DNA from 2 places in the Scandinavium tedordense genome. Region 1 is predicted to be linked to the other one. Evidence: predicted binding sites of a transcription regulator. Region 1 holds the regulator's gene; the other holds the start of a gene.
What was found. Region 1 encodes LexA, which represses DNA repair genes until DNA is damaged. Its sites were predicted from a motif close to TNCTGTATGTACATACAGNA; they were not measured.

Region 1 (6,008 bases):
GCTGTTACGCATTTCCGCCCCGCGCGTCGCACCGATAAACATGCCGTCGAGCAGATAACACCACACGCCGATCACCGGTAAAACCACCTGCCAGATGACGTAACGATCGGCCAGTTCGCGCAGCTGGGTAATCGATGTCAGCATGGCGACGATGTGCTCCCCCGCCACGGAATAAATCAGCGCAAAGGCCAGAGCAACAATTCCGGACTGACGGCAGGCCGCTTTCCAGACGTCCAACAGCTGGCTGTCATCCCGCGCGCCATAAGCCTGCCCGGAATGCGCTTCCACCGCATAAGCAAAACCATCCAGCGCGTAGGCGGTGAAGGTGAGCATCGTCATCAGCACCGCGTTCACGGCGACGATATCGCTGCCCAGTCGCGCGCCAAATACCGTGAGCGCACCAAAACAGAGCTGCAGCAGCAGCGAGCGCAACATGATGTCGCGATTCAACGCCAGCAGGCGGCGGATATTGCCGCGCCAGGCCTCTTTGAGCATATCCAGCGATATGCCACGCAGGTGAAGCACGCGCCGCACCATCAGCAAGCCAATGAAAAATGTCGCGTATTCGGAACATGCCGTCGCCAACGCAGCGCCCTGCACGTTCATATGCAGGCCCATCACCAACCATAAATCGAGCACGATGTTTAAGACATTGCCGACCACCAGCAAAATTACCGGCGCGCGCGCGTACTGAACACCGAGCAGCCAACCGAGCAGAACCAGGTTTGCCAGGGACGCAGGCGCGCTTAACCAACGGATTTCGAGGAAACGCCGCGCCTGTTCCAGTACGGCATCGCTGCCGCCGACAATATGCAGCGCCAAGTCAATCAGAGGGGTGCGGAGCACAACAATCACCAGGCCCGCTCCCAGCGCCAGCAGCAAGGGCTGCACCAGCGCGCGAGCCAGACGTACAGGGTCTTTAGCGCCGTAGGCTTGTGCGGTGAGGCCGGTGGTGCTCATGCGCAGGAATAACAACAGCATGAACAGGAAACTGGTCGCCATGGAACCGATCGCCACGCCGCCGAGATAAACAGGACTGTCAAGATGACCGATGACCGCCGTATCCACCAGACCCAACAGCGGCACGGTGATATTTGAGAAAATCATCGGCAGCGCGAGACGCCACAATGCCTTGTCTGCAGTGGTGAAGAGCGACATGAGAAAACCTGTGATTGTGAATGCGTAAAACGAAGTGGCGCCAGAATAGCGCCACTCTTCCCGTCAAAGATTACGTGGCTAATGTGCTGGCGCTGGACGCCTGAAAGCCATGTGAATTATTGAGGATTTCTAAAGCCCGTTACAGCCACTCGCCGTTGCGAATAACGCCAACTGCCAGCCCTTCGATGGAGAAGTTCTGCTGACGCAGATCGACCACAATCGGAGAAAACTCGCTATTTTCAGGTAACAGCTCAACAGTGCTGCCCTGTTTTTTCAGCCGCTTAACCGTCACTTCATCGTCGATACGGGCGACAACGACCTGACCGTTACGCACATCCTGCGTTTTGTGAACCGCGAGCAAATCACCGTCGAGAATACCGATATCACGCATCGACATTCCGCTGACGCGCAGCAGGAAATCGGCGCTCGGCTTGAACATCGCCGGGTCGACCTGGTAGTGGCCTTCAATATGCTGCTGTGCCAGCAGAGGTTCACCCGCCGCAACACGCCCGATCAGCGGGATACCGGTTTCTTCTTCTACCAGAAGACGAATGCCGCGTGAGGCACCGGAAACAATCTCGAGCACACCTTTACGTGCCAGCGCTTTCAAATGCTCTTCAGCCGCGTTCGGGGAACGGAACCCCAAGCGCTGCGCGATTTCCGCACGCGTTGGCGGCATGCCCGTCTGGCTGATGTGATCCCTGATGAGATCGAACACCTCTTGCTGCCTGGTCGTTAACGCTTTCATTCCGCCCCCTGGGTGTATATACAGTTATGCTGTGAGTATATACAGTTAATGGCGAATTTGGAACCGCAAAACGCACAAAAAACCAGACGTTTGCGTAATTCTGCGGGCGTTATCGATAATGCGACCACAGCAGCGTTACCCAGGTGAATAAGGCGATAGCAATTGCCAGAAACACCGCGGCAGAACCCATATCTTTTGCACGACCCGACAATTCGTGACGTTCCGTCCCGATGCGGTCAACCACCGCTTCAATCGCACTGTTGATAATTTCCACTATCATCACCAGAAGCACTGAGCCAATCAGTAACACTCGGGTGATGGCATCCACATCTAACCAACAGGCGAGAATGATGGCGACAACAGCAGCAACGCCTTCCTGGCGAAAAGCGGCTTCGTTTTGCCATGCAGCGCGAAATCCCTTCCAGGAGTAACCTGCTGCTTTGACGATTCGGGTTAACCCGGTGGTATCATTTGCCATCAAAAGAACCTTTTACATTATTTAGCATCAATGTCACTGCGCGCCTGACGCGGTAGAACAGATATTCTGTGCACTTTCTGTTATCCTTGCGGCGCATTTGCATGATTAACCAGAGGCTTTACATCGTTTATGTCTGGCTGGCCACGAATTTACTACAAATTACTGAATTTACCATTAAGCGTGCTGGTAAAAAGTAAGTCTATCCCGGCAAATCCTGCTGAGGAACTGGGACTCGATACCTCACGCCCTATTATGTACGTTCTGCCGTATAACTCGAAGGCAGATCTGCTGACTTTACGCGCCCAATGTCTGGCGCATGGTCTTCCGGATCCGCTGGAGCCGCTCGAAATCGACGGCACCGAGCTGCCGCGTTACGTGTTCATTCACGGCGGGCCGCGCGCATTTACGTATTACACGCCGAAAGAAGAGTCTATCAAGCTGTTCCACAATTATCTGGATTTGCATCGCAGCAACCCAGAGCTCGATGTGCAGATGGTACCGGTGTCCGTGATGTTTGGACGTTCCCCGGGCCGCGAAAAAGGCGAAGTAAACCCACCGCTGCGCATGATGAATGGCTTCCAGAAATTCTTTGCCGTGACTTGGCTCGGTCGCGACAGCTTCGTGCGTTTCTCACCGTCCGTTTCGCTGCGCCGCATGGCCACCGAGCACGGTACCGACAAAATTATTGCACAAAAGCTGGCACGTGTGGCACGAACTCACTTTGCCCGTCAGCGTTTGGCTGCCGTCGGCCCGCGTCTGCCTGCGCGTCAGGACTTGTTCAACAAGCTGCTGGCGTCCAAAGCGATTGCACGCGCGGTGGAAGACGAAGCGCGCAGCAAGAAAATTTCCCATGAAAAAGCGCAGCAAAACGCCGTCGCCCTGATGGAAGAGATTGCAGCGAATTTCTCTTACGAAATGATTCGCCTCACCGATCGCGTGCTGGGCTTCACCTGGAACCGTTTGTACCAGGGGATCAACGTTAATAATGCCGAGCGCGTGCGCCAGCTGGCTCACGACGGCCATGAAATTGTTTATGTCCCCTGCCACCGCAGTCACATGGACTACATGCTGCTGTCCTACGTGCTCTATCACCAGGGGCTGGTGCCGCCGCATATCGCCGCGGGCATCAACCTGAATTTCTGGCCAGCCGGCCCGATTTTCCGTCGTCTGGGCGCGTTCTTTATTCGTCGTACCTTCAAAGGCAACAAGCTCTATTCCACCGTGTTCCGTGAATACCTCGGTGAGCTGTTCAGCCGTGGTTACTCCGTTGAATACTTCGTGGAAGGCGGTCGTTCCCGTACCGGTCGTTTGCTGGACCCGAAAACCGGCACCCTGTCGATGACTATTCAGGCGATGCTGCGCGGCGGCACTCGTCCAATCACCCTCGTGCCAATCTACATCGGCTATGAGCACGTGATGGAAGTGGGGACTTACGCGAAAGAACTGCGTGGCGCGACCAAAGAGAAAGAGAGCCTGCCGCAGATGCTGCGCGGGTTAAGTAAGCTGCGCAATCTCGGCCAGGGTTACGTCAACTTTGGCGAGCCATTGCCACTGATGACTTACCTGAACCAACATGTGCCGGAATGGCGCGAATCTATCGATCCGATTGAATCCATTCGCCCGGCATGGCTGACGCCAACGGTGAATAACATCGCCGAAGATCTGATGGTGCGTATTAACAACGCAGGCGCGGCTAACGCCATGAACCTGTGCTGTACCGCGCTGCTGGCATCACGTCAACGCTCTCTGACCCGCGAACAGCTGACCGAACAGCTGGAATGCTACCTGCAGCTGATGCGTAATGTGCCCTACGCGGCTGATGCCACCGTGCCGTCTGTCACTGCCAGCGCGCTGATTGACCACGCATTGCAGATGAACAAGTTCGAGGTCGAGAAAGACACCATTGGCGATATCATCATTCTGCCGCGCGAGCAGGCGGTGCTGATGACTTACTATCGCAACAACATCACCCACATGCTGATGATCCCGTCCCTGCTGGCGGCCATCGTTACGCAGCATCGCACTATCTCGCGCACCGAGATGGTCCGTCATGTGGAGATGCTGTATCCGATGCTGAAATCCGAACTGTTCCTGCGTTGGGAAAAAGAAGAGCTGGCGGGCGTTATTGACGAGCTATTAGCAGAAATGCAGCGTCAGGGGCTGGTGACCATCGAGAACGACGATGTTCGCATTAATCCGTCGCATTCCCGCACCCTGCAGCTGTTGGCGGCCGGGGCGCGTGAAACGCTGCAACGTTATGCGATAACCTTCTGGCTGTTGAGCGCTAATCCGTCCATCAACCGTAGCACGCTTGAAAAAGAGAGCCGTACCGTGGCTCAGCGTCTGTCGGTGCTGCACGGCATCAACGCGCCAGAGTTCTTCGACAAAGCGGTGTTCAGTACTCTGGTATTGACCCTGCGTGACGAAGGCTACATCAGCGACAGTGGCGATGCCGAACCGGCTGAGACGATGAAAGTCTATCAGCTGCTGGCCGAACTGCTGGCACCGGATGTCCGTCTGACTATCGAGAGCGCCAGTCAGGACGCGTGATCTAAGCGCATAAAAAAAGGCGGAGCCATTCACATGGTTCCGCCTTTTTTTTGTTACCGGGTGATCATGCCCGGCAAGCAATGCGCCGCCGGGGAAAAATTAAATCAGGTAACTCATCGCCAGACCGATAAACAGTACCAGCCCCACGTAGTTATTGTTCAAAAACGCCTTAAAGCAGGCATCACGGTCACGGTCTTTAATCAATTTTTGCTGGTAAACGAACAGCGCACCGGCGACAAATATCGACCAGTAGAACTCCCAATTTAAGCCGCTCACCCAGCCCACGGCAGCCATCAGCGCCAGCACGGCCACCTGCAAAATACCGATGATCAGTTTGTCCTGTTTACCGAACAGAATGGCGGTCGATTTCACGCCAATCTTGAGGTCATCGTCTCTGTCGACCATCGCGTACTGAGTGTCGTACGCCACGGCCCAGCAAATGTTGGCGAGGAACATCAGCCAGCAACTCAGGGGCAGCGATTCACTCACCGCGGCATAGGCCATCGGAATCGACCAGCCAAATGCTGCGCCCAGCACGACCTGCGGCAGATGGGTGTAGCGCTTCATAAACGGATACACCCACGCCAGCGCTAACCCTGCTACCGACAACAGAATGGTCATCTTATTGAGGGTCAGCACCAGCAGGAACGAGAGCACCACCAGCACGATAAACAGCGTACGTGCCCCTTTCTCGCTCACGTCACCGCTGGGTAACGGGCGATGTGCGGTGCGTTTAACATGTCCGTCAATTTTGCGGTCCGCGTAATCATTGATCACGCAACCGGCGGCGCGCATCAGCCAGACGCCCGCCACAAACACCGCGAGGATCCACAGCGGCGGCACGCCAGGCATCGCCACCCACAGCGCCCATAATGTCGGCCAAAGCAGCAGCAGCGAGCCGATTGGCTTATCAATTCTCATCAGACGGCTATAAGCCTGCAGCTTATTCTGCGTCAGACTCCTCTCCATAATTCACTTCCTCTCAGTACAGCGGTGACGCAGGCAGAAACAGCTCGGTTAACAGCAGCGGTTTTCCGCTCAGCCGGAGACGGGAACGACGCCCCCACAGCTCTG
Region 2 (6,008 bases), on a different contig from region 1:
ACATCTATAGCTGGGATAACGAGCCGTCAACCAACACCCTTGAAGTGCATATCCACAACCTGCGCGACAAAATCGGCAAGACGCGCATTCGCACGGTTCGGGGTTTCGGCTACATGCTGGTGAAAACCAGTGAGGATGCGTAAATGAAACTGCCGTTCATTCGCGACGTGCAGTGGACCATGCGCCACCAGCTACTGCTGACCATCGCCAGTATACTGGTGGTGTGTCAGGTGATAAGCGTGTTCTGGCTGTGGCATGAAAGCCAGGAGCAAATTCAGCTGCTGGTGCAAAGCGCCATTCACGGGCATAACAACCACAAGCACATCGAACACGAAGTACGTGAAGCCGTTGCCAGCCTGCTGGTGCCGAGCATGCTGATCATCGGCCTGGCGCTGTGGATTTGCCTGCATGCGGTGAAGCGCATTACCCGACCGCTCTGGGATTTGCAGCAGGAGCTCAACAACCGCACGCCGGATAACCTGCAGCCGATTGAGCTGCCAAAGTCCGTCAGCGAAGTGGACGCGGTAATATCCGCCATTAATCAGTTAGTTGATCGTCTGAATCAAACGCTGGAACGTGAACGTCTGTTTACCGCTGACGTGGCACACGAACTGCGCACTCCGCTCGCCGGGCTGCGTCTGCATCTGGAACTGATGGCGAAATCGCACAGTATGATGGTTGACCCGCTGCTGCAGCGACTGGATCAGATGACGCAAAGCATTTCGCAGCTGTTACAGCTGGCACGCGTTGGCCAGTCGTTTTCTGCAGGTAGCTATCAGCGAGTGCCGCTGGTAGAAGAAGTGATCCTACCGATTCAGGGCGAGCTGGAAACGATGCTCAGCCTGCGTGGCCAAATATTGAGCCTGCCATCGGCAGACAACAAGGTGACGGTGTCGGGTGATGCCACGCTGCTTCGGGTGCTGTTACGTAATCTGGTGGAAAACGCGCATCGCTACAGCCCGGAAAACTCCACCATTACCGTGACCATTGAGGCAGGTTTGCTGGCCGTCGAAGACGAAGGGCCTGGAATTGATGAAGCGAAAAGCGGCGAACTCAGTAAAGCGTTCGTGCGAATGGACAGCCGTTACGGCGGAATTGGGCTGGGATTAAGTATTGTCACCCGCATCGCACAGCTGCATGACGCGCAGTTCTTCCTGCATAACAGAAAGCCAGGGCCTGGTGTGAAAGCGTGGATTAAATTCCCACGGCGTACGCGGTAATCAGTACGTCAGGACCCACTGGTGAAAGAAACCAATCACGATCAAAAAGGAAACGAGTACGGTCAGAGTGGTGACGAAATTATCTTTTTGCATGGCGCTATCCTCAGTAAAGAGAGGACAGTTTGGACTACGAAGATTAACGCAACATTAAGACATCCCCTTCATACTTCAAGTGACAGGTGCGTTGGCCGCGCCTGCTCACCCCAGTCACTGACTTATGTAAGCGCCTGGGGACTCACAGACTTACCGTCTGCCTGTAACTCGAATTATTGTAGAAATGCGTTCGGCGTGTAATATCAATAGATTACGATGCAGCGATAAACAGATCGCGCAGCTGATGCAGGCGGTCGCGCACCTCTGCCGCTTCTTCGAACTCGAGGTTCTGCGCGTGTTTCATCATCTGCGCCTCCAGCTCGTTGATTTTCTGCTGTAGCGCTTTCGGTGACAGTTCCGCAGCCTGCGTGACTTCTGCTGACTTCGACTTGCCTCGACCTTTACCGCGCGTTTTCGCCAGGCTCTGACCCAACGACAGAATATCAACAACTTTCTTGTTCAGGCCCTGCGGCACTATGCCATTTTCTTCGTTATAGGCCTGTTGTTTCTCACGACGTCGCTCGGTTTCACCCATCGCTTTCGCCATCGAGTTGGTAATTCTGTCGGCGTAAAGAATCGCCCTTCCATTGATGTTACGCGCGGCACGGCCAATGGTCTGAATCAACGAGCGCTCGGAACGCAGGAAGCCCTCTTTATCAGCGTCCAGTATCGCCACCAGCGAGACTTCTGGCATATCGAGACCTTCCCTTAACAGGTTGATCCCCACCAGTACATCAAACTCTCCGAGGCGCAAATCACGGATGATTTCCATCCGCTCGACGGTGTCGATATCGGAGTGCAAATAGCGCACACGCTCACCGTGCTCTTCCAGATATTCCGTTAAGTCTTCGGCCATCCGTTTGGTCAGCGTGGTGACCAGTACGCGTTCATTGATGGCGACACGCAGACGAATTTCTGACAGCAAATCATCCACCTGTGTCCCGACCGGGCGTACTTCGATAATTGGGTCCAGTAATCCCGTCGGGCGCACCACCTGGTCGACGATTTCATCACCCGATTTTTCAAGCTCGTAGTTGCCTGGCGTGGCCGACACATAAATAGTCTGCGGTACCAGGCTTTCAAACTCTTCAAACTTCATCGGGCGGTTATCCAGTGCCGACGGCAAACGAAAACCGTACTCTACCAGCGTCTCTTTACGCGCCCGGTCACCGCGATACATACCGCCAATCTGCGGCACGGTCACGTGGGATTCGTCGATAACCAGCAGGCCGTCGGCAGGCAGGTAATCAAACAGCGTCGGCGGTGGCTCGCCCGGACCACGCCCGGAAAGATAGCGCGAGTAGTTTTCAATGCCCGAGCAGTAGCCCAGCTCGTTCATCATTTCCAAATCAAACTGGGTACGCTGGGAAAGACGTTGCTCTTCCAGCAGCTTGTTATTTTCCAGCAGCACTTTGCGACGGTCGACCAGCTCAACTTTGATCTCTTCCATGGCTTGCACAATGCGCTCACGCGGCGTGACGTAGTGCGTTTTCGGGTAGACGGTAAAGCGCTGAATGGTTGATTCAAGATGGCCGGTCAGCGGGTCAAACAGCGACAGTCGCTCAACTTCTTCGTCGAACAGCTCCACGCGCAGTGCAATGTCGTCAGATTCCGCCGGGAAGATGTCGATAACTTCACCGCGCACGCGGAACGTGCCACGCTGGAAAGCCTGATCGTTACGGGCGTATTGCAGCTCGGCGAGACGACGCAGAATCGAACGCTGGTCGATTATCATTCCCACCGTCAGGTGCAGCATCATCTTCAGATACAGGTCCGGGTCACCCAGGCCGTAGATAGCGGACACAGACGCCACCACAATCACGTCACGGCGTTCAAGCAGTGCCTTGGTGGCAGAAAGACGCATCTGTTCGATGTGCTCGTTCACAGAGGCGTCTTTTTCGATAAAGGTATCTGAGCTTGGGACGTAGGCTTCCGGTTGGTAGTAGTCGTAGTAGGAGACGAAAAACTCGACTGCGTTTTCAGGGAAGAACTCTTTCATCTCGCCGTACAGCTGAGCCGCCAGCGTTTTATTCGGTGCCAACACCATCGTCGGGCGCTGAAGGTCAGCGATGACGTTAGCGATAGTAAACGTTTTCCCTGAGCCGGTTACGCCGAGCAGCGTTTGGTGCGCCAGACCATCTTCAAGCCCTTCTTCCAGACGACGAATGGCCTCAGGCTGATCGCCAGAGGGTTTGAAAGAGGAATGCAGTTTTAACGGTTTACTCATTAACGACAACCTGATGAAGGGGAAACGGGCAGACGATTAATTCTACTCGCCGCACCAAAATTTGCCAATAATAAATACTGGATAAAAAAACAGTAACGCATTATCGTATTTGTGTTACCGGTTCCACGGGCGAGCAACTGCGGGGCAAATTTCCCCTGCGACGAGATAAAACACCAGACGCAGCAGGTTATCCCCAGAACATTCCCACATTTAACATTTGTCAAGATGCGTAATGAATCTTTTATGGCAGTCAGTGACACTTTTCTTACAGACATTGCTTTTATCGAAGTGATTGATAAAAAAAGAAAATATCGAAAAGCCGCGTTTCGCATCAATTTGGACGCAGGCCGCGTCTTCTCTCGCCTACCGTGAGTTTTCTAACTCTAATGCACATGGTTATCCACAGGAATGGTGGATAACTACCTGCAGCCCAACTCCCCTGCCACTCGCGCAAAACGCACCGGCACCGCAAAAGGCTCCAGTAAAAATTTTTTATCGCTCTTTTTTGTCTTTAATCATCTAAATGTGCCCTTATTTTTTGATGAGATATTGCTCACAAAATCAGTATCTGCACTGCACCACCAGCCGACATGTTGACTCCACTGGAGCACTGACAAAGTGCAGCGGCTGCGTTCTGACGCCATCTCAATGGGCTGATTTAAGAGTTAAATCCGAAATATGCGTCATTCCGCAGCGGCATCTCTCTTCTGGCAAGGGATTTGCAGAATCCTATCGCCGCTGACGGCCACACCGAAGGAGAAGCCGATGTTGAGTTTACGCGCAGTGAATCACTATTACGGAAGTCAGCATATTCTGTGGAATCTCAGCCTCGACCTCACGCCCGGAAAGTGCACCTGCGTGCTGGGGTTGCCCGGCATGGGAAAAACCACGCTGGTTAACTGCATTGCGGGCTTTCAGGCTATCGAAAGCGGTACCATGGTCTGGCAGGATGTCAGCGGGCCGCCGCGCGATCTATTGATGCTCTCGCCGCCGCTAAGGGCAGCCATGGGCATTGGCTATGTGACGCAGGATAAGCGTATTTTCTCGCAGATGACGGTAGAGGAAAATTTGCAGATTGCGATGAAGGCGGGCCATGAAGGCTCCGGCGCTATTGGCAGCGATATCTTCGACCTGATGCCAGATTTGTATCCGCTACGCCACGTCAAAGGCGCACTCATGTCGGACGACGATCAATACCAACTGGCGTTGGCCTGCGCAATGGTCACCAAACCGAAATTGCTGATCCTCGATGAACCGACGCGCGGCATGGGTCAGGGATTTATGCACAAGCTTGGGGAATGCCTGCTTCGCCTGAATCGCGATCTGGGTCTGACGGTGCTGCTTGCTGAACAGCACCTGCCTTTTATTCGCCGGGTGGCAGACAAATTTTGCCTGCTGCATCGCGGGCGTAACGTCGCGCAGGGCGCGGTCGATCAGCTCGACACCCGGCTGTTAGAGCAATTTATGACGCAGGACGAAGCGCCCTAAGGTCGAGATATTGTCCCGGTTCGGCGGCTTCTGGCCCGTGCTCCAGGTACGGGATCTCGCCGAGCAACGGTGCGGGGAGCAGACGCGTTAAGGTCGCCAGATATTCCGCATGGCGTTTGCCTGGCGGGATAACGTCATTGGCAATCCAGCCCACAAGCGGCAATCCCGCCTGCGCTATCGCCTGAGCAGTCAGCAGCGCATGGTTGATGCACCCGAGCTTAACGCCGACCACCAGAATCACCGGCAGCCGCTCGGCCTGTACCCAATCGGCAAACGTCCAGTCGGCCGCCAACGGCGTATACCAGCCACCCGCACCTTCTACCAGCACCCAATCCGCCTTATGCGACAGCGCCTGTAACCCGGCAGACAGCGTATGGGCATCTATCGGCCGCCCTTCATCCTCGCTCACGATATGCGGCGATGTCGGCTCGGCGAAGGTGTACGGATTGACTTCGTCGTAGTTCAACGTCAGACCGCTGTTGCGCTGTAAGGCCAGCGCATCGGTATTGCGCAGTCCGTTGGCGGTCATTTCGCTTCCGGAAGCCACCGGTTTAAACCCTGCAGTACGAAATCCCGCCCGGTTTGCGGCCTGTAAAAGCGCACAGCTGGCCACGGTTTTCCCGACTTCGGTATCAGTCCCGGTGACAAAATAACGTTCAGTCACGTTCAATCACTCCTGTAAAAATATGGTACGTCAGGGCGCAGCGCCCGTTTTGTTTGGGCCATGCCAGTTGAAGCTGCTGCAAATGGTGGCGAGTCAGGGTTTGCGCCGTCCTGCCTTCGTGCAGATGCGTCGCACCAATGCCTTTCAGCGAACGCATGGCGCTCAGCGCGTCTTCAAACGTAACGCTTAAGGTGTGGATATGTTGCTGACAGCGATAGCCCTCAAGCGCCGAAAGAATCTCATCCTGCGTTAAGAATCGATTGGCATGCGGCTGGCGGTCAATAGCCTGCCACGCCAGGTTCAGCTCCGGCAGCGA

Region 2: a site for LexA is predicted at 3,616-3,635, ahead of uvrB (excinuclease ABC subunit UvrB). Genes of this name have one in related genera too.

Annotation. Positions count from the first base shown of each region.
Region 1 is NZ_JALIGG010000047.1:74,387-80,394, forward strand. It holds gene dinF (MATE family efflux transporter DinF) at 1-1,158, opposite strand, end outside; gene lexA (transcriptional repressor LexA) at 1,298-1,906, opposite strand; gene MUU46_RS02555 (diacylglycerol kinase) at 2,016-2,384, opposite strand; gene plsB (glycerol-3-phosphate 1-O-acyltransferase PlsB) at 2,514-4,934, shown strand; gene ubiA (4-hydroxybenzoate octaprenyltransferase) at 5,034-5,903, opposite strand; gene ubiC (chorismate lyase) at 5,917-6,008, opposite strand, start outside.
Region 2 is NZ_JALIGG010000057.1:388,167-394,174, reverse strand. It holds gene pmrA (two-component system response regulator PmrA) at 1-143, shown strand, start outside; gene pmrB (two-component system sensor histidine kinase PmrB) at 144-1,220, shown strand; gene uvrB (excinuclease ABC subunit UvrB) at 1,525-3,540, opposite strand; gene MUU46_RS17760 (ABC transporter ATP-binding protein) at 4,306-5,028, shown strand; gene bioD (dethiobiotin synthase) at 5,003-5,692, opposite strand; gene bioC (malonyl-ACP O-methyltransferase BioC) at 5,685-6,008, opposite strand, start outside.